Regions from separate parts of the Gluconobacter sp. P5B12 genome, predicted to be linked through region 1. Evidence: riboswitches for the same ligand, from Rfam matches in the RefSeq annotation. Region 1 holds a riboswitch; the other holds the start of a gene.
What was found. A riboswitch is a leader RNA that binds a small molecule or an ion and turns the genes downstream of it on or off. The one in region 1 is predicted to bind thiamine pyrophosphate.
Positions count from the first base shown of each region.

Region 2: another riboswitch for thiamine pyrophosphate. It lies ahead of thiC (phosphomethylpyrimidine synthase ThiC); the one in region 1 lies ahead of KP702_RS06205 (TonB-dependent receptor).

Region 1 is NZ_JACRVV010000002.1:480,330-491,430, reverse strand. Features, by position in the region: gene rpe (ribulose-phosphate 3-epimerase) at 1-619, opposite strand, end outside; gene KP702_RS06225 (AGE family epimerase/isomerase) at 781-2,040, shown strand; gene KP702_RS06220 (YdcF family protein) at 2,034-2,615, opposite strand; gene KP702_RS06215 (MFS transporter) at 2,612-3,841, opposite strand; gene KP702_RS06210 (S46 family peptidase) at 3,960-6,041, opposite strand; TPP riboswitch at 6,180-6,312, shown strand; gene KP702_RS06205 (TonB-dependent receptor) at 6,394-8,769, shown strand; gene KP702_RS06200 (phosphotransferase) at 8,774-9,916, shown strand; gene pnuC (nicotinamide riboside transporter PnuC) at 9,907-10,467, shown strand; gene KP702_RS06190 (TonB-dependent siderophore receptor) at 10,532-11,101, opposite strand, start outside.
Region 2 is NZ_JACRVV010000001.1:338,390-349,490, reverse strand. Features, by position in the region: gene KP702_RS01545 (S10 family peptidase) at 1-1,276, shown strand, start outside; gene KP702_RS01540 (histidine kinase dimerization/phosphoacceptor domain -containing protein) at 1,432-3,636, shown strand; gene purF (amidophosphoribosyltransferase) at 3,723-5,162, opposite strand; gene KP702_RS01530 (CvpA family protein) at 5,188-5,751, opposite strand; gene KP702_RS01525 (hypothetical protein) at 5,755-6,111, opposite strand; gene thiC (phosphomethylpyrimidine synthase ThiC) at 6,125-7,978, opposite strand; TPP riboswitch at 8,037-8,186, opposite strand; gene KP702_RS01515 (DUF1543 domain-containing protein) at 8,288-8,785, shown strand; gene KP702_RS01510 (gamma-glutamylcyclotransferase family protein) at 8,823-9,170, shown strand; gene hemA (5-aminolevulinate synthase) at 9,246-10,457, opposite strand; gene KP702_RS01500 (LysR family transcriptional regulator) at 10,454-11,101, opposite strand, start outside.

The sequences.
Region 1 (11,101 bases):
CCGGCTTACCAAAGACGGCTGACCCTGCCACCAGCATCCGCGCGCCGGCAGCCACCACTTTGGGCGCCGTGACCGGGTCAATGCCGCCATCAACCGCCAGCACGATATCGCGTCTACTGTCTTCAATCATGCGCGACAGGGTTCGGATTTTTGGCAGCTGGCTTTCCAGGAAGCTCTGGCCGCCAAACCCGGGATTCACTGTCATGACCAGAATGATGTCTACCAAATCAAGCACCTCTGACAGTGCTTCTGGCGGCGTCCCCGGACAGATCGCAATTCCCGGGCGGCAACCAAGCGCACGGATGGTCTGAAGCGTCCGGTGAATATGGGGGGCGTTTTCCACGTGCACCGTAATGTGATCTGCGCCAGCCTTGGCTGTTGCTTCCAGATACGGATCAACCGGATCGATCATCAGGTGTACGTCGAACTTCGCATCCGTGTGCTTTCGCAAGGCCGAGATCACCCCAGGACCGAACGAGATATTCGGCACGAAATGACCGTCCATTACATCCAGATGTAACCAGGGCGCGCGGGAGATGGATGCAATCTCATCTCCAAGACGGGCGAAGTCGGCAGCCAGCAGGCTGGGGGCGACAATGATCGGGGATCGTTCTGTCATGTTGTTATGTATCGGCAAAGCAACCTCCAGACGCAAGACAGTTCCGCACATCCCCGCGCGTTCGTGAGCGAGTACCGCCGACGAGACCCTCAGGAACCCAACCGCTGCTGATGCGTCCTCATCAGACTGTCTGACTACTACCACCGTAGTATGGAGTTTTTATGACCGATCGCCTCTCCCCCATTCTGCTTAGTAGAGACGCCTGGATCCGCCGACCATCTCACCGGGCATGGCTCGAAATGCAAGGCCGTCGGTTGCTGGATTTTAGCAAGGAAGGTTGTATCGACGGGGGGTTTGCAGGGTTGGATATGGAAGGTCACCTTCCTGAAGGCGCCAAGGCAGAAGCGACCCTGACTGCGCGATGCGTTCACGCTTATGCGACTGCGGAACTCCAGGGCATTCCAGGAAGCGCACCGCTCGTCGCACATGGCGTGAATGCGCTCATGACATCCTTTCGGGACCAGCAACACGGAGGCTGGAACCACTTCGCGGATCAGCCTCATGAGCGCAAGCAGGCCTATCTGCACGCGTTCGTCGCACTTGCCGCGTCCTCTGCTGTTCTGATCGGGGTGGAAGGTGCCAACGCACTTCTCAAGGATGCCATCCATCAGATCGAGACGCATTTCTGGTCTGAAGACGAAGGCGTCATGCGCGAGAGCTTCGCAGACGACTGGTCAGACGAAGAGAACTACCGTGGCGCCAATAGCAACATGCATTCCACAGAAGCCTTCATGGCCCTTGCGGACGTTACAGGTGATGTGAAGTGGTTGCGCCGCGCGCTGCGGATTGTCACACGGTTTGTGCATGAACTGGCCCCACAGCAGGGCTTCGCAATGCCCGAGCACTTCAACCGAAATTGGGATCTGCTGCGGAATTATCATGAAGACAAGCCTACGGACGATCTACGCCCCTACGGCATGACACCGGGCCATTTCGTTGAATGGTCGCACCTGACCGTGAAACTAGAAGCAGCTCTACTCCGCAGAGGCGAAACAGCTCCGGGCTGGATGCTTCATGACGCACAGGCGCTCTTCGAGACCGGCATGAAATCAGGCTGGAATGTCGATGGTCTTCCCGGAATGGTTTACACAATTGACTGGGATCACAAACCCCATGTGCCTTCCCGCGTCCACTGGGCTCATGCAGAAGCGCTGACGGCGGCAATCAACCTGTATAAGCGCACAGGAAATCCACATTACGAGCACTGGTATCGCACGATCTGGGATTATATCGACACAACCCTGATTGATCGGGATTTTGGAAGCTGGTTCAACGAAGTGAGCCCGGAAGGCGAGCCAACAGAGCATATCTACAAAGGTAAAGGCGACCTTTACCACGCCTACCAATCCACTCTGGCACCGATGATGCCACTGGCTCCGTCACTCGCAACAGCGATCGAACAGATTGGTGTGCCCTACTGAGCAGGCGACGGTTTCGTCACCCAGTACACCGGGAGCGCCACGGCCTCCCGGAACAGATAATAGAGTTCAGGCAGCCGAAAGACTTTTGGATACGCGCCTGACACGTCTTTCACGCCAGCATGCCGCAATGCCCATTCTGCCCGCATGATATGAAACCACTGCGAAACGACGACTGCCCCTTCCGGCGCTTCCTGCGCAACGTGCACAGCCGTCAGCCAGGTATTGTTTCCCTGTGAATCAACAATGATCGCTTCGGCCGGAACACCGTGATTTTCCAGCCAGTGCGCCATGATTTCAGCTTCATCCTGATGATTGGAAGTTTCCACAGCTCCACTCACCATCAGTTCCCGAACGCGTTTTTCTTTCCAGAGTAACAATCCGGTTTCCAGACGGTCCTGCAACGCTGGCTTCGGCACGCCCGCATCCGTGACGGCTGTGCCGAAAATGACGCCCATTTCTGCGGGGCTGGCAGACGCACGCATACCCGTCACGGCAACGCATGCACACCAAATCGTACATACAATACCGCCAGCCAACGCCGCTGCCGCAATCCGCTTTCCCCAGCGAAGAGTCACGAGTGCTTCTCACCCTGCTGCTCCCGCATACGCAGGATGTATAACAACGCCACCACTGCCGCCAAAAACCCTGACAGTGCTCCGACACCCAAGGACCACCGCGGCCCAAAATAATTGGCAACCCACCCCACAACAGGGGCACCAAATGGGGATGATCCTGCAAAAACAGCAAACCGGATGGCCAGCACGCGCCCTCGCATGGATGGGTCGCTCGAGAGCTGCATGAAGCTGTTACTGGTGGCTGTAAATGTCAGAGACGATACGCCGGTAATGAGCAACGTGCAGGCAAAAAGCCAGTATGTCGGAGCCAATGCTCCCAACAGGCAACCCACACCAAAAATCAATGAACCATTCAGCAGAACGTCAAAATCTGCCTTTTTACGGCCTGCTGCCAGAAAGCCACCCAGAATGGTGCCCACGGCCATGGCGGAATTCAGAATTCCATAGCCATGCGCGCCGACGTGAAACACACCAACGGCCATGGTCGCAATAAAGATGGGAAAGTTGAGACCAAACGCTCCGATAATAAACAGCATAATCAGAATGGTCCGAAGATCCTCGCGCGCCCAGACATAGCGCAGACCACTGGTCAGGGCATTACGCTCGCTTTCTCTGGCTCTGGCATGCCGAAACAGGTCCTCACGCCGAATAAACAGCAACGAACCCATGACACCGAAAAACGAAACCCCATTCAGGACAAACGACCAGCCTGAACCAATTTCTGCAATACAGAACCCTGCAACCGCAGGCCCAATCATCCGCCCAGCGTTATAGGACATGGAATTGATGGCCACTGCATTTGGAAGATCGGTCTCTCCCACCAGTTCACCGACAAACGTCTGACGGACAGGGCTGTCAAACGCAGCAACACAGCCACTCAGAAAAGCAAACAGATCCACCTGCCAGAGACGAATCGAACCCGTAACAACAAGCAGGCCGAGTGCAACGGCCAGAACACCCAGAGCACCTTGGGTAAAGAGCAGGAATCGATGCTTCTCAACCCGATCTGCAATCAGTCCGGTCCAGAGCATTAGCAAGAGGGGTGGGGCAAGCTGGAGGGCCATCACGATGCCAATGGCCATGGCATCGTGATGAGTCAGTTCAGTAAGAACAAGCCAGTCCTGCGTGGTAAACTGCATCCATGTTCCGATGTTGGAGAACAGTGCTCCCCAAACCCAGACACGATAATTGCGCCGCCCCAGAGAGCGGAAAGTGTCACCCAGCATTAGGGGACACTCCAGGCTGAAAACAACAGGAAGACGGACAGACTGGCATCTACCCACTGTCAGGAATCTTACATTAGATGTCGAGGGTTATTCCGCAGGAACGACCCTCACATCATGATTACAGGTGCCCCTGTTCCAGTTCCTGAGCAAGGGCATCGGCATGATAGACGGTCTTGAGTGCAGCCATGATGGCACTTGTATCCGTCGAAACCGCTCTGTTGCGCTCGCCATCGTAATAAAGATCGCCCGCCAGACTATCGAGATTGCCATCGAAAATCAGGCCCACCACATTGCCCTGCCGGTTAATGACCGGGGAGCCTGAATTTCCACCCACGATATCATTCGTCGAAACAAAATCGAGATTCGTGGAAAGTGTCAGATGAGGTTTTGCATCCAGCCAGACCTGCGGAAGGCGGAACGGATCGCTCCCGGTCGCATGTTTGTACATTCCGGCAAAGTTTGTGAAAGGCGCAATGGTCTTGGCACCATCCTGCCAACCTTTGACGGTGCCGTAAGACAGTCTTGGTGAGAATGTAGCATCCGGGTAAAGCGTATCTGCCTGTCCTTCTGCCTGAGCGCGCGCAAACTGGGCACGGGCAATCGCACCCTGAGCTTCATGCATTGGTGCTTCGATCTGATCACGGCTTCGATTGCGGATCACATCCAGAACCGGCTGCAACTGACGGGCTAGAACAATCATCGGGTCCGTAGAGGCCTGAATGGCCTTTGCACCACCCTTATACAACGCAAGGCGCTGCGCAGGATCAGCAAGCTTCGTTCCCTGCATCAGCTCCGTAGCGCGTTCATCCGGGCTTTTTGTGCCGAGAACCAGATGAACGGCAGCATCATCCTCACCCAGCATCTGACGCATCGTGGTCATGCCCAGAGCCAGCGTCATGGTTTCCAGATCGACATGCACCGGCACTTTGGCAGAAATTTCAGCTTCAAGTTCAGCCAGTTCGGCATCGTGGTAGCCCGCACGGCGCTCGGCATCCGGCTTCTGTCGCTCCTGCGCGGCTGATACCAGCATGACAGCATCACCGAGCAGGCCATGAACGGTACGGGCAATGGCAAAATCATGGCCATAAGACTGGCGCTGTATGGCCAGTGCAGCCTCCACTTTTTTGAACGGCTCGCCATAGGTCTTGCGGCGCTCGGCATCCGCATCAATCCAGGCCTGAAGAGCGCGATCTTCCGCTTCACGCTTTTCCATCACGCCGGGTTCCCGCAGAGCCTTCACGGTGCCCGACAGAGATTTTAGGCCGTTCTGAACGCCGAACAGCGTATTTTGCGCTTCAATCAGATGTTCCTTGCTTTCACGCGAATACTGCCAGAGCGCCCCTTCGCTGGTAGAATACACCCCAATGATGGTTGGCAGGATAACGTCCCGCTGAAACGTCAATGCACTGGCCGGAAGAGACCGCTGCGTTCGCCCGGGATTACCAGACGTGAACACCAGCTCTCCTGCTTTTGGCCCTTTCGGATCAAACTTGAAGAAAGGTGTGTGGACCGGCTTACCGTCCTCAAACACCCGCAACATCGACAGGTCGATATCATAACGTGGGAAGGTAAAATTGTCCGGATCGCCGCCAAAGAATGCGATATCCTGATCTGGCGCCATCACGAGGCGCACATCCTGATATCGACGATAGCGATACAGGGCGGTCTGACCACCATGGTAAAGCGTCACAACATCACACCGCCAGTGTGTTGCATCTCCGCCCGCACATTCCTTCGTCAGAACGCTACTGGCAGCCTGAAGCGCCTTTGCATACTCTGCACCGTGCTTGCCTGCGGTCATATCAGCGACACGGCCTGTCACGTCTTTCACCTGATCCAGACGATCCAGCTCCATGCCCGGGCACTGCGGCTCTTTGGAAACATCTGCTGCCGAAAAACCATCATGAAAATAGTCGTGTGTCTTGTCTGACAGATCCGTCAGGCAGGTATTGGCACAATGATGATTCGTCATCACCAACCCGTCACCAGAGACAAAGGACGCCGAGCATCCTTCTGCCAGACGTGCTGAAGATTGAATGACATGATTGATCCATTCAGCGGAAGGCTCAAACCCATATTGCTGCTTTAACTGACGGGCTGGCAGATGATCGAACGTCCACATTCCTTCCTCAGCCTGAGCTGAACCGAGGGCTGTGCCTGCAATGAGCAGAGCAGGTAACAAGCGCTTAACAACACGCATGACAGATCCTAGAAATGTTATCTTATAACAATACTCTATCCTGCTCTGCCTCGCCGCTCCATCCCTGCCGACGAAATTTTGATACCCCCACGCAATACGGAATTTATTGACATTCGCTCGCAGCCCATGAAGGAGTGCGTCTTCACCTTGGGGCGCCCTGACAAAGGGCTGAGAGACTGCTGATGGTATGTGCTTTCGAGCCATACCAGCGCAGTGACCCATCGAACCTGATCCAGTTCATGCTGGCGGAGGGATGGTGGCTACTGACAGATCCACAGACTGGATTTTCGGTATCTCTCGTCGTCCCCGCCTTGCAGGGGGATCGCAGCATTGCAGGCGGGACAGCACCATCATGACCACCAGATTTCCGCGCAAATCCCGTCAGGTTCCTGCCGTCCTGCTCGGCCTGACCGTCTGTGCTGGTACGGTGCGCGCGGCTGACACGACAGCCCTTACCCCGCATGCGCCCATCGCCCCGAAAGCCGAGCACATCACTGTTCACCGCGTCTCTGACAGCGCACTCGGGCACCAGCCCGGCGGCGGACTGATCCGACCGGAAAACAGCGTTCGCTCTATCAGCACAGTCAGCCGCGACTACATGGACAAGCAGCCCCCGATGGCGACGGCCTATCAGCTCGCCTCCATGCTGCCCGGTGCGAATGTCGCCACATCCGATCCGTTCGGCTTTTCGCCCAACACCAACCTGACCGTGCGCGGCCTGAACAATGATGCCATCGGCTATGTGCTGGAAGGCACGCCGCTGAACGATGTCGCCTATTATTCCGGCTATCCGAGTCAGTTCGCCGATAGCGAAAACTACAGCCAAGTCGCACTTGCCCAAGGTTCCGCAGATCTGGACAGCCCCGTTCTAAACGCCGCCGGTGGGCTGATGAGCCTGTCCTTTCTCGACCCGTCACAGAAGGCCGGGGGTTTCGCCAGCGTCTCCTATGGCTCCTTCGACACCAACCGCGAATTCATCCGCCTTGAAACGGGAAACATCGGCAATTCCGGCATTCGTGGCTTTGTATCCTACTCCCACAGCGCCAGCGACAACTGGCGTGGGCCGGGGCGGGACAAGCGCCAGCATGTCGATTTCAAGTTCCTGAAGGAATGGGGCCAAGGCAACCGCGCCAGCCTCATCGGCTCCTTCAACACCACCGTCACCAGCTATTATCCGCAGGTCACGATGGAAAGCTGGAAAGCCGATGGCATTCATGGCGCGAACAACCTTGCAGGCCATTATGACGCCTCCAACGCAGACAATGCCGTCAATTACTGGCGTCTGTGGCGCGCGCCGGAACGCACCTTCTATGCAGGCGCACCCGTCCATCTGCATCTGACGCATCAGCTTTCTCTGGACATCACACCCTACGCACAGTTCGCCTATGGCAACGTTCCGGGTGGCTCCACACTGACGGAAACAGGCCTCTATAACGGCACTCAGCCCCTGAGTGACACGCTTACGCTACCCAATGCGCAGGACGGGACCGCTGTCGTCCGTGCCAACTACACGCAACGCAGTTATCGCTCCGGATTCAATTCCACCCTGCATTACAAAACCGGCTGGAACGATTTCGTCCTCGGTTACTGGTATGATTACGGAGACGACAACGAGCAGCAGCCCTTCACAACCGTTTCTGCCACCGGCGCCTCAGGCGATATCTGGGCGGAAAACAACAGTAGCCTGATCCATCTTGCGAACGGACAGAAACTGCTGGGCGGCAGCTTCCACACCATTTCCCAGACCAACGCGCTGTATGTGGGCGATCACATCTCGCTCCTGCATGATCGCCTGACCATCGAGGCGGGTTTCAAGGCCGTCATGATGAGCCGCGCTGGCACGAACAATGTTCCCGGCCCTCAGTATCGTGTGGCGTCAAACAGCATGGAGCCTCTGCCGCGCCTTGGCGTCCGCTGGCGCATTGATGAGCAGAACCAGATTTTCTTCAACGCCACGACCAATTTCCGCGCGCCAGACCAGACGGCGCTTTACAACACCTACGACCCAACCTCCGGCGCACTCGCGACAACCGGCAGTGCGGATGTCCGCAACGAATATTCCATTTCCGAAGAACTGGGATATCGCCGTACGGGACAATGGATCATCGGCAGCCTGACGCTGTTCAACTACAATTTCACCAACCGCCAGATCTCAACGCTGGCCTCCCAGAACGGCTCCATCATTCAGACGACCATGAATGCCGGCGGCCAGACCTCGCGCGGTGTGGATGTGGAAATCGGCCTCCGCCCCTGGCACCACTTCAGCCCCTATGTTTCCGGCGAGTATCTGCACGCCACCATTGATAATAACATTGCCTCAGGTGGCGATCTTCTACCGACCAAAGGCAAACTCGCTGTTCGCAGCCCGACACTTCAGGCTGCGGCTGGCCTCAGCTACGATGACGGGCACATCTTCGGCGTCGCCACCCTGCATTACACGGGGCACCAATACGCAACGTTCATGAATGATGAGCGGATGTCAGACCGCACAACAGGCGATATTTCCGTCGGCTATCGCTTCGGTGATCTGTCCCGCCTGCACAAGCCAACCCTGCGCCTGAACTTCATCAACATCACCAATGAGCGCTCCCTGTCCGGCGTTGCCAGCCCGACCCTGAACGCAAAGGATACGACCGGCATTTACGGCAGCACGATCAGTGGGAGCGCCCCAAGTTATTACATCGGCGGCGGTTTCGCAGCCCTGTTCACAGCGTCCACAGGCTTCTGAACCCGTGGCCGCTCCCGGACAGTTCGGCGTCAATGGTGTGCAGGCTGAACGGCACTGGCCGCCGCTGACGCTCGCCGAGGCGAAACGTGTTCTGGCGTTTTTTCCCAACTCGGCCGCTCCAGAAACTGTTCTGTGGCATGGACAACGCCCGTTCTCCGCGACAGCCCTGACCCGCCTTACCGACGGCACGGTGCTTTTTCTAAAGCGTCATGATCCACGCTTGCGCGATCAGAACGCCCTGACGGAAGAACATGACTTCATGGCACACCTTGTGCGTCATCACCTACCCGTGACCTCACCGCTCAAAACGCAGAATGGACATTCGGCGCTGACGGATCATGGCTGGGTTTACGAGGTCTTTCCTCCCTTACCCGGTCTGGACCTTTATCGAGACGTTCAGTCCTGGGAGCCGTTTCTCTGTTCCAAACAAGCACACACGGCAGGAAGTGCACTCGCTCGTCTGCATCTTGCGGCAACAGATTATACAGCTCCCGCCCGGCCTGATCGGCTTTTGCTGTCCAGCTTCAATGCCATTACCTACCCGGATCTTGAGACTGGCCTTCGCGTCTGGAGCGCGTCTCAACCGGACCTCAATGCAACGTTAAATCCCCAATCCTGGCAGCAGATCCTGAGTGTTCTCGAACCTTTCCATGCAAAGCTTCGACCCCTCCTGATGGATATTGTCCCCTGCTGGGGACACGGCGATTGGCATCCATCCAACCAGTTCTGGACTTCGGATACTCCAGATGCCGAAATTTGCGGGATCTTTGATTTTGGTATGTCTGATCGCACCTGCGCCGCTTACGATCTTGCAGTTGCCATTGAACGCACTGCCATCTCATGGCTCTCAACCGATTATCGCGTCTCATCGGACCAGCTAACCGCACTTCTGAGGGGCTATCAGAATATCCGCCCTCTCACACCCCAGGAATGCAAACTGGTCGTTACGTTTCTACCGCTTGTTCATGTCGAATTCGCATTGTCTGAGGTCGCATATTACAGCGCGCTGCTTCGCGATGAGGCATCCGCACACGTTGCCTATGCGGACTATCTTCTGGGCCATGCACACTGGTTTGCAGGCCATGAAGGACAACACCTTCTGAACTGGCTCCGTAAAACTCTGAACGGCACTGCGGTATGTCCCTGACAGAACTCATCGCGGCCCTGCTCAGCGCCATGGGCGTGTGGTTGACAGCACGCCGCAACATGGCCTGTTGGCCATTCTCTCTTCTTGCCGCGCTCTTATATGGATGGGTATTTTTCAAAGCTCATCTTTACGCTGATGCCTGTCTTCAGGCTGTATTCTGTGGCTGTCTGATTTATGGCTGGTGGTGCTGGATAAGAGACGGCGCTCAGGGTGATGACACCCTGCATATTCGGCCGCTTTCAGGGCGCGGGCTTCTCTTCGGTCTACTGAGCGGCGCACTAGGCGGCGGATTGTGGGCTTTCTGTCTGGCGCGTTTTACAGATGACCCCACCCCTATGGCTGATGCTTTCCTGAGTAGTTACAGTCTGGTCGCGCAGATCTGGGCCGCGCGACGCCATACGATCAGTTGGGCCTGCTGGATCGTGATCGACACAGCTTATGTTGCCATGTTTATCAATCGCACCCTTTATCCAACGGCTGCACTTTACGCGATATTTGTGGGTCTGGCGGTGCATGGACTGTTCAAATGGCAAAGAGCGTCTCAAGAATAACGGGAAAGCAAAGTGTGCTTTCCCGCCACATAAAGAACAGTCTCTCAACCGAAACGCATTTTCCTCAATACGCTACGCTGACTTCTCCCAGGAACATGCGCCCTGCGGATGGCGTTGAACGGTTTGAGAAAAGACTCTGATAGTTCAATCTGTTGGCCAGATTGTAACCATTCATAGAGATTTTCCAATGCTGATTAAAGCGATGGGAAATCATGGCACTGAAGTCCAGGTTGGCGGGTGCACGCAGCGTATTGGCCGCATTCAACCAGACATGCTCACGCCAGGTCAGTCCACCACCCATCGTCAGGTTATAGGGTTTATCCGGGAAGGCACTATATGCGGACCAGAGTGTTGCCTGATTGTGTGGCACATACTGAACATTCTTGCCGCGGTTCGCCTTGGTCGCAGAAGACGTCGTGCTGCTATCATAAAGGGCATAGGTCGCTGACACGTTCCAGCCCGGCAGAATGACACCCCCGACAGACAGTTCCAGTCCCTGATTGCGCTGCCGATCAGAAGACCCCTGAATTTCACCGGTCACCGGATCAGCATTCAGTGCATTGCCCTTGTCCAGACGGAACAGTGAGGCGGTCAGCCCCAGGCGGTCATGGAGAATGCTGTACTTGGCCCCAAG
Region 2 (11,101 bases), on a different contig from region 1:
CCCCGATGGGAAGCCGACGGCGCGCATGTTCTACGTGTCCTACACCAAGGACGGCGCAGCGGACGCCAAGCGTCCTGTCTCGTATTTCTTCAACGGTGGCCCTGGTGCCGCAACAGCCTATCTGAACCTTGGTGCCGCAGGCCCGGTCGCACTGACCATGCCTCCCAAGGATGCAACCGACGGCACTCACGCGAAGCTCGGTGACAATCCGGATAGCTGGCTTCCGTTCACGGACATGGTGTTCTTCGATGCCGTGGGGACAGGCTATTCACGCCCGCTCGACACTGCCAAGGCTGGAGACCAGTTCTACGGCGTCAAACAGGACGCCAGCACGTTTGCCAAGGCCATCCAGCTCTGGACAGCCAAGAACAGTCGCCAGTCCTCACCGCATTATCTGGTGGGTGAAAGCTATGGTGGCATCCGCTCCATTCAGGTGGCAAATGCGCTTCAGATGGAACAGGGAATTCTGTTGAACGGCGTCGTGATGCTGTCGCCTGCCATCGAAATGCCGCTTCTGGACACGGACGAGAACCCTCTGTCTGCTGCCCTCATGATCCCCAGCCTGATTTCGGCTCATGAAAGCCCGAACGTCACCCAACAGTCGGCTGATGCAGCATATGAATGGGCGATGGGCACTTATCTTCCCAAGGTTGCGGGCAAAATCCCCAGTGGAGAAGACGCCAAGGCGTTCTATGCCGAAGTCGCGAACCGTACGGGCCTTCCGGAAGATGTCGTAACGCGCCAGCATGGTGTCCCGGCTATCGGGTCGCATGACGTCATGTCCCAGAACGGTCGCCTTCACGGCCTGTATGACTTTACGCAGACGATTGCCGACCCTGCGGCAGACGGTCTGGACGAGAGCCCTGACCCAACGCTGTTCGGCTTTGGCCGGGCCTATGGCAACGCGTTTTCCGGTTATGCTGCCAACGACCTCGGTTTCCAGACTCCACTGACCTATGACCTGCTCTCCTTCAAGGTCAATTCAAGCTGGAAATGGAGCGAAGGCGGTCCTGCTCCTGTCCATCAGATTCCAGTGTTGAACCGTCTGCTGGCGCTTGATCCCGGTCTGCGTGTGTTCGTTGCAAACGGGTACTACGATCTTGCCTGTCCATTCGGCACAGCCCGCTGGATGAAGGACCATCTGACCGTCGGAGCGGACCGCGTTTCCCTGCATCTCTATCAGGGTGGCCACATGCTCTATACGCGCCCGGCCAGCCGTCATGCCCTGTCTCTGGACGTCGCATCCTGGATGCAGCAGGACGCAATCCAGCAGTAAGCCAAATTGACAACAGGGGGCAGAAAACCTTAAGGTTCACGATATATTCCTGTTGAATTGTCGTATTTTCACAGGGGTTTGCTTTTCGGGCAGCCCCTGCCTAGATGACAAGACCAGATACTTTCTGCATTTCCGCCAAGAGGGATTTTCAGACCTTGACCTTATCGTCGAAGATCTCTCTCCAGTCGGGGCAGCCCCTTTCAGATGCCCTGCTCACATCCTGCGATCGTGAGCAGATCCATCGCCCGGATGCGATCCAGCCCTATGGGCTTCTCCTGATTGCCAAGGCCGATACTCTTCAGATTATTGCCGGCGCAGGCGATCTGGAAGCGCGCCTCAATCCGAACTGGCTCGGCCAGAGCCTACCTGATCTTCTGAACATTCCAGCAGATGGGCTGAAACAGTCAGGCGGCAAGGCCCTGAACAATACCCGGGTCTCCGGCCTGCAGGACGAGACATTCAATGCCCAGTTCCACGTCTCTGGCGAGCACCTTCTGGTAGAGCTGGAGCCTCTGGACAGTCGTAATTTCCTGACGTGGGAAATCTTCAGCCAGATTGATGCCACAGCTGATCGTTTCGAGCGTTGCCCGGACATTGCTGCCGTGTGCCATCACGGCGCGCAGATCTTCGCCAAGCTGACCGAATTTGACCGCGTTCTTGTCTATCGCTTTCAGGAGGACGGTTCTGGCTGCGTGATGGGGGAAAAGCGCAATGAGGCTTTCCCATCCCTCATGAATCACCACTTTCCAGCCAGCGATATTCCCCGGCAGGCGCGTGCGCTTTATCTGCGCAACCGTATCCGTGTCATTCCAGACATTCATTATGAAGCTGCCCCTATTCGCCCTGTTGAGGCTGGCACCACAGGTATCGACCTGAGCGATGTGCAGCTTCGCAGCATCTCACCCGTCCATTTGCAGTATATGTCGAACATGGGGGTGGCGGCCTCAGCCTCGATCTCCCTGGTCGTGGACGGCATTTTGTGGGGCATGATCACCTGCCACAACGCGACACCGCGCATCCTCTCTGAGGACATCAGAGCCGCATGCCGGACGCTCGCTGGCGTCATGTCCCGTCAGCTTCGAAACAAGGAAGAACTCATCACGTACCAGGAGCGTTTGCGCCTGAGGAATGCCATTGAGTTCGCGACATCCCATTTCGACCCTGCCGCGTCCGTAAAGGACAACCTGCAGCGATCCGTTACGGAGTTACGCAGCCTGTTTCCCTGCGATGGCTTTGCAGTCATTGATCAGAAAGAAATCAAAACGTCTGGCAAGGTCCCCGAACATTCGGATCTCCTCGCCATCCGTGACTGGCTCCGTCTGGGCAGCAACGGGGGGATTTTCTGTAGCTCCAGTCTGGGCAAGGACTACCCCCCCGCAGAGATGTGGCCCGAGGCTTCTGCCGGAATTCTGGCCATCACACTGCCTTTCCGAACCTCCCTGACGCTTGTCTGGAGCAGGGTCGAGATCGTTCAGGTCATTGAATGGGCAGGCAATCCTCACAAAGGAGCGCCAGACCATGACGGCATTCTGCATCCTCGCAAATCTTTTGAATCCTGGGAGCAGACCGTTCTGGGTCATTCCCATCGATGGACAACAGAACAGAAGCAGGCCGCCCGTCGTCTCCGCCGCAGCCTGATTGCCGATTATCAGACCCAGCAACTCCGCGAACTGAATGCGACCCTGACGGCGACAGTTCAGGAGCGTGAGAGCCTGATTCAACAGAAAGACTTCCTGATCCGTGAGGTAAACCATCGTGTGCAGAATTCACTGCAAATGGTGGCATCTTTCCTGAAGCTTCAGGCCCGGACGTCCACGAACGAAGAAACCACCGAAGCCCTTTCTGAAGCCCAGCACCGGATTGCGGCCATCGGGCTGGTTCATCGGCGCCTGTATCGTGGCGATCAGATGGGCATGGTTGATCTGAGCCGCTACCTTGAAGAGTTGATGGAAGAGCTCTGCTCTTCACTCGGCGAGGAATGGCAGGCGCAACTTCGCATGGTTCTGTCACCCGTCTCCATTTCGGCAGACCGCGCCATCAATGTCGGGCTGGTGCTGACGGAGCTGGTCATCAATGCCAGCAAATATGCCTACGGCGGCCAGGCCGGTCCGCTTTACCTCTCACTTTCCGTCACTGGCGACCGTCTGACGCTGACTGTTTCCGATCAGGGCCGTCATGACATCAATCTGAACGGAAGCGGTTTCGGGACACGCATGATGAAAGCCGTCGTCGGCAGCCTTGGTGGCACCCTCACTTATACGCCGCTTTCCCCGGGCCTTGAGGCTGTTATGGCCGTGCCGCTCGACATCAACGGACCTGCCTCAGCGCATGAAGACATTCCTGACGGTCTGTATTCCTGAAAGCATCTGTCTGAGCACAAAAAAAGCGCCTGCTCCCTCATGAGAGCAGGCGCTTTTTTATATGGTCGCAATAGAGCGAATATCACTCAGGAAACCAGATTTCCTTCTTTATCCACGAGTGCAATCGGATAATCGCCCGTGAAGCAGGCATCACAATAGCGACCGGCCCCATCTGCACGGCTTTCATGGCCGAGCGCCCGATACAGGCCGTCGAAGCTGATGAACGCCAGACTATCGACCCCAATAACGGAAGCCATTTCTTCCATTGTGTGCGTCGCTGCCATCAGCTTGCTCTCTTCAGGCGTATCAATGCCATAGAAGCAGGGGTGGCGTGTTGGGGGAGACGTAATGCGCATATGCACTTCCGTCGCACCGGCCGCGCGCACCATATCCACAATCTTGCGAGACGTCGTTCCACGCACGATCGAGTCATCAACCAGAACGACCCGACGCCCGGCCAGAACCGGACGATTGGCGGAGTGCTTCATCTTTACGCCAAGATTTCGGATCTGATCCGTTGGCTCAATGAATGTCCGGCCGACGTAATGATTGCGGATGATACCCAGCTCAAACGGGATACCGCTCTCAGCCGCATATCCGATAGCAGACGGAACGCCAGAATCCGGCACTGGCACGACAACGTCTGCTTCGACTGCCGTCTCGCGTGCCAGCTCCGCACCGATGCGCTTGCGGGCTTCATAGACAGGCTGGCCTTCAAGCACTGAATCAGGCCGTGCAAAGTAGATGTATTCAAAAACGCAGAAGCGCCCACCCTGATCGCCAAACGGGCGAAGAGACCGAAGCCCCTCAGAGTTTATCACTACGATTTCGCCTGGCTCGATGTCCCGAACATATTCCGCACCAATGATGTCGAGCGCACAGGTCTCACTGGAAAGAACCCAGCCACCATTCGAATCTTCGTAACCCGGCATCCGACCCAGAACCAGCGGACGAACGCCCAATGGATCACGCATGCCGATCAGGCCGTCATCGGGCGTCAGGGTAATGAGGGAATAAGCCCCCTTCACCTGCTTGACAGCATCAATGAACCGATCGAGCACTGTGGTGTACAGAGAGATGGCAATGAGGTGAATGAAGACTTCCGTATCCGTGGAGGAATGGAAGATACATCCGCGCTTTACCAACGCCTGCTTCAGGGTCGCGGAGTTGGTGAGGTTCCCGTTATGGGCGACTGCCAACCCACCGAACTCATAATCCGCATACAGCGGCTGCACATTCCGGACATGCGTTCCGCCTGTGGTGGCGTATCGGTTATGACCGATTGCAACGCTTCCCGGCAGCGTCGCCATGACACGGCTGTCTCCGAAGACATCACCGACCAGCCCCAGACCTTTGTGCTGATGGAACCGTTCGTTATCGAAACTGACGATTCCAGCAGCTTCCTGACCACGATGCTGAAGCGCATGGAGTCCAAGAGCGGTCAGGGCAGACGCATCAGGCACGCCCCAGACGCCGAAAACGCCACATTCCTCGTAAGGACGGTTGAGAGTATCGGAGGCAGTCATGCAGTTCGGCCTTTCCGGACTGGGTTCACAACGACGCGTCATGACCGCTTGTGGGCGGCGATGCAAGATGTGGTTGCAATGAATGTGGCAGATAACCGGCAAGTCGGGATGCTCCGGCCTCAATATATGGCCCGGTGAAGCTTCCCTGCATCAGGTAGGAGGTCCAGGACCCGAAAAAAGACCCTGCCAGCAGATAAAGTGCGATCAGCATCACATATCCGCGCAGAATGCCGAAAATAGCGCCCAGTATGCGGTCTACGCCCCCAAAAAGAGTGCCCCTCACCGCTGCTCCTACACGCCCGGCGATCGTCGTCAGAGTTAGCAGAATGACGATGAACAGGACTGCCGCGCTTACGCTCTCCGCCAACCAGCTTTCATGCAGATACGGAGAAATCCACGGAACAAGGGCAGCGTGAAACCGATAGGTGAGAATGACGGCAGACGCCCAGGCAACAAGCCCAGATAGCTCGGTCGTAAAACCGCGCGTGAGTCCCCACAGAGCAGACAGACCAATAACGATCAGCACGCCGATATCCAGCCGGCTCAGATCATCCGGCGAAATATGAGACAGATCTGGAAGAGAGGGCATGGCTCAGGGCAGTTTGGTGGAACGGTAATGACCGCCTTTACGGGGACGGATGCCATTAGCACGAAGTTCTTCCGCCAGGCGGATTCTTTCGTTCAGTTCTGCCCAGACCTGGTCAGCATCAACACCCCGCGCCTTCCACACCTTCTCAAGAAGGCCGACAAAAGCCGCACTTTCCCGAACCAGGCCCGCACGATCATTGACCATGACATGCAGCACGCAGCTTGAAGCCGAATTGCCCAGTCGGGTCGCCAGTTTCGTGACTTTGCGGGTTTTTCGGAATGGGCGAAGGTCTTCCTTAAGCGGCATCACTCTATGATGAGGGTGATGACCTATGGACGCAAGGCCATCACCCTCAATCATTCCGCGAAGGGCGTTATTCCGCGATCGTTTCTACTTCGTTTTCTGGAACGTAGAGTTTTGCCCCATGTTCCTGAAAGACCTCACTCATCTGCGCCATACCATCCTGACGTTCTGCCTCCCGGCGAATGTCATGGCTGATTTTCATGGAGCAGAACTTCGGACCACACATTGAGCAGAAATGAGCTGTCTTGTGCGCCTCTTTCGGAAGCGTTTCATCGTGGAAGCTGCGTGCCGTATCCGGATCCAGCGCCAGATTGAACTGATCTTCCCACCGGAACTCGAACCGTGCACGGGACAGCGCATCGTCTCGTAGCTGAGCCGCCGGATGTCCCTTCGCCAGATCTGCCGCATGGGCAGCAATCCGGTAGGTTATGACACCCGTTTTCACGTCTGAGCGGTCCGGCAGACCCAGATGTTCCTTCGGCGTCACGTAGCAGAGCATCGCCGTCCCGAACCAGCCAATCATGGCCGCCCCGATACCGGACGTGATGTGGTCATAACCCGGTGCAATGTCGGTCGTTAGCGGACCAAGCGTGTAGAACGGCGCTTCCCCACATTCCTTGAGCTGCTTGGTCATGTTGACCTTGATCTTGTGCATCGGCACATGACCCGGCCCTTCAATCATGACCTGACAGCCCTTTGCCCAGGCCACCTTCGTCAGTTCACCCAACGTCGTCAGTTCAGCAAACTGTGCCGCGTCATTCGCATCGGCAATCGACCCCGGACGCAGGCCATCCCCCAAGGAGAAGGTGATGTCATACCGGCGCATGATGTCGCAGATCTCTTCGAAGTGCTCGTAGAGGAAACTCTCGCGGTGATGCGCCAGACACCAGGACGCCATGATGGAGCCACCACGGGAGACAATGCCCGTCGTGCGCTTTGCAGTCAGCGGAATATGCTGAAGGCGGACACCAGCATGAATCGTGAAATAATCCACACCCTGCTCGGCCTGCTCGATCAGCGTGTCGCGGAAAATTTCCCACGTCAGCTTCTCAGGAACACCATTCACTTTTTCCAGCGCCTGATACAGCGGCACCGTGCCGATCGGCACTGGAGAGTTCCGCATAATCCAGTCACGGATGTTGTGGATATTCCGACCGGTGGAAAGATCCATCACCGTGTCCGCGCCCCAGCGGATGGACCAGACCAGCTTCTCGACTTCTTCTGCGGCAGATGACGTCACCGCCGAATTGCCGATATTGGCGTTCACCTTCACAAGGAAGTTTCGGCCAATAATAACCGGCTCAAGTTCCGGATGGTTGATATTGGCGGGGATAACAGCCCGGCCCCGCGCAACTTCTTCCCGCACGAATTCAGGCGTAATGAAAGCTGGAATAGAGGCACCAAAATCCTCGCCATCGGCAAGGCGTTCTTCTGCCCCTTCAGCCATTTCAGCACGGCAGACATTTTCGCGATGAGCAATATAGATCATCTCTTCCGTGATGATCCCTGCCCGCGCAAATTCATACTGGGTGACGAATTTCGCGCCCTCGCCGGAATAGACCTCATGTGCCGCAGGACAGGCCGGAACAGCCTGAGCTTCGCTGGCAAATCCATTGTCTTCCGGTTTGACCGCACGAGCTGGAACCTGCTGGAAGCCCCGCTTTGCAAGCCATTCCGCCCGCGGAGCAGACAGACCCTTCTTCACGTCAATCGTGACAGACGTGTCTGTGTACGGACCAGACGTGTCATAAACTCTGACAGGCGCCTCATTGGCTGACGGATGCAGCGCGATTTCGCGATAGGGAACCAGGATATCCGGACGCCCCGGTGCTTCGGACCATTTCTTGCAGGACCCTTGGATCGGGCCTGTCGTCACATGATCTACCGCTGGTTTCTGGTTCAGGTTTTGTGGAATATCACCCATGTTCGCCCCCTCTGAGGCAGAGGGAGTAACAACACGGAACACCGGCTATGCCAGTTTCGTTGTGTCTCAACACCATTCCCTCCGCCGGTTCTAACCGGATCAGGTTTCCCGGATGCAGAATGCACCCGGCAGGGTCGTCACACCGCAGACCTTGCAGTCTTTCAGTGACCTCTCAGCTTCTTCGGGCGAAGCTCCCCCTGGTAGGGGCCACACTCATCGCATCCGCTTCGTCCTGTCAATGCGTTTCACCGTGAAGTGAGGCCGATAAACAGCTATGACCCGCTTTATTTTACTCAGGAGGGCACGCCCTTGAACCTCTATGTTTTCTATCTCGGCGGGGCAGCACCCGGCGCCAATATCGAAGTTCATGATGTTCAGTTTGCGATCGCGAACAAGCCGGAAGATGCCTATCCCTCTCTTGCGGAGCGCTGGTTTGGAGTACGAAACTCCCTGCACGTTGATGCCTATGGTGTCATTGCATGGGCTGACGGACATGCTGTCACACTCAGTCCTGAAAAGCCTGTAGGCGGCAAAACGCTCTATTTCATCAATATGGGTGGGTATGCGCCTGGCGAACTCAAGGAAGAGCACGCCTTCACGTTTCTTGTTGCTGCATCGCCAGAAGAGGCCAAGGCAACAGCCAAAAAGACCTTATTACCGGGCTATGACCACCGCCACCGCGATAACTTCATGGAAGTAGATGACTGCCTGCCTCTGGAACAGATTGATGGGCTTTACATCCATCTGACCCCACAGAAAGACGGGCAACCTGTGACAGCGCTATGGCAGGGCTACCGAAAGATCTGACGTCCCTGCGCTTTATCTCACGGCAAGGGAGCCACTCATGCCACACCCAATGTCGGTTTACCTGTTTTCTTACGGAACGCTCCAGCAACCCGAGGTTCAGCTTTCCTCATTCGGTCGCCTGCTGCATGGCGAAGAGGATGCAATGACGGGCTATCGGGCGTCGATGATGGAAATCACGGACGCTGCTGTTATCAAGGCCAGCGGCAAACGCTTTCATCCTGTTGTTCACCCGAGTAACAACCCACAGGACGAAATCACAGGGCAAGTCTTCTGCATCACTGAAGCTGAGCTTCTTGCTGCGGATGCTTATGAAGTGTCCAGCTACAAGAGGGTGCAAGTTACACTGCGCTCAGGCAAGAACGCATGGGTCTACGTGCTCGCCTAACCAGCTCGGAATCAAAAAAGGCAGCCAGTGACCCGGCTGCCTTTTCCAGAATTCAGAACGCTGTCCTACCTGACTTCAGGCAGCCTCAGAGCGCTTGAGCTGACGTTCACGCCAAAGCGTGGAGAGTGCTTCAACCAGTTCATCAATTGCTTCGTTTGTATGAAGCGGCGTCGGCGTCAGACGCAGACGCTCCGTTCCGCGCGGGACGGTCGGGAAGTTAATCGGCTGGATATAATGCCCGAAGCGGTTCAGCAACTCATCGGAGAGATCCCGGCAAAGTTCTGCCTCACCCACCATGACGGGGACGATGTGGCTCGGATTGCCGACATGCGGAATGCCTGCCTTGTCCAGAGCGGCACGCAGATAGGCAACCGCACGCTGCTGACCTTCACGCTCGACGCTGCTGCGCTTGAGATAACGGACGCTGGCCAGAGCACCCGCAGCAATCATCGGCGGCAGAGCCGTGGAGAAAATAAAGCCAGAACCAAAGGAGCGCACGAAGTCACAAAGCGGCGCGGAGGCAGCAATGTAGCCACCCACAACGCCGTAGCCTTTGCCCAACGTCCCTTCAATCACCGTCAGACGATGGGACAGGCCCAGCTTTTCAGCCACGCCCGCACCGTGATCGCCGTACATGCCAACAGCATGAACTTCATCAAGGTAAGTCATCGCACCGTATTTGTCGGCCAGATCACAGAAGGCTTCGATCGGTGCGATGTCACCATCCATGGAATAGACGGACTCAAACGCAATGATCTTGGGAACGTCTACTGGAAGTTCTTTCAGGCGACGCTCCAGATCTTCCACATCATTGTGACGGAAAATCTGCTTCTCAGCGCGGGAATGACGGATACCTTCAATCATGGACGCATGATTGAGTTCATCAGACAGAACCACGCAGTTGCGCAGACGGCCTGCAATCGTTCCCAGCGTCACCCAGTTAGACAGGTAACCTGAGTTGAAGAGCAGTGCACTTTCTTTGCCGTGCAGGGACGCCAGCTCTTTTTCCAGTTCCACATGATAGTGGTTTGTGCCGGAAATGTTGCGTGTTCCGCCTGCACCAGCACCCGTCTCATCAAGGGCGTCGTGCATCGCCTTGAGAACTTCCGGGTGCTGCCCCATGCCGAGATAATCGTTGGAACACCACACTGTGACGTCACGACCGAGCCCATGATGATAGGCTTTCGGGAAATTGCCGGACCGGCGCTCGAGTTCCGCAAAGTAACGGTAGCTGCCATCGGCGCGCAGACCGTCCAGGGCGGACTGGAACATCGCATCATAATTCATCGCGTTTTCTCCTGCGCGGCACTGTAATCCTGTGAAATCTTTCCGCCAAGTGCCTGCTCCAGATAGGCCAGCAGAACACGCAGCCGCGCAGGCATCTGCATCCGGGTGGCACCACACCCCACCACCATGAACCAGACCGACAAAACACTCCCCCGCCACTTCGGCAGAACCTCGACCACTCGCCCTGCATCCAGATCCCTCCGCAGCATGAAATCTGGCAGAAGCGCTAGGCCTGAGCCATTTCTGAGCGCCGGCAGAAGCATGTCTCCACTATTGACCATCATCCGGTTGCGAAGTCGTACAGATGCCTGCTGGCCGTTCTCATGTGTAAGGCGAAGAAGGTCTGGCAGATCGGAATTCGCGTAGAGCAACCCTGCATTGCCTGAAAGATCTTCCGGTTTTTCGATCGTCCCGAGTCTCTCCTTCATCTGTGGCGAACAGACCAGCCGCATTACGGAACGGCAAAGAAGATGAGCCCCTCCGTTGGTTACGGGAGCGAGGTCTCCCGGTGTAATGCGTACGGCAGCTTCAAACCGGCCACTCAGCAGATCGACGGTCCGGTCATCCAGATCAATTTCCATGGAAATCTCCGGATACCGGTCCATAAATTCTGGAAGAACGGGCCCAAGAATATCCAGTCCGAA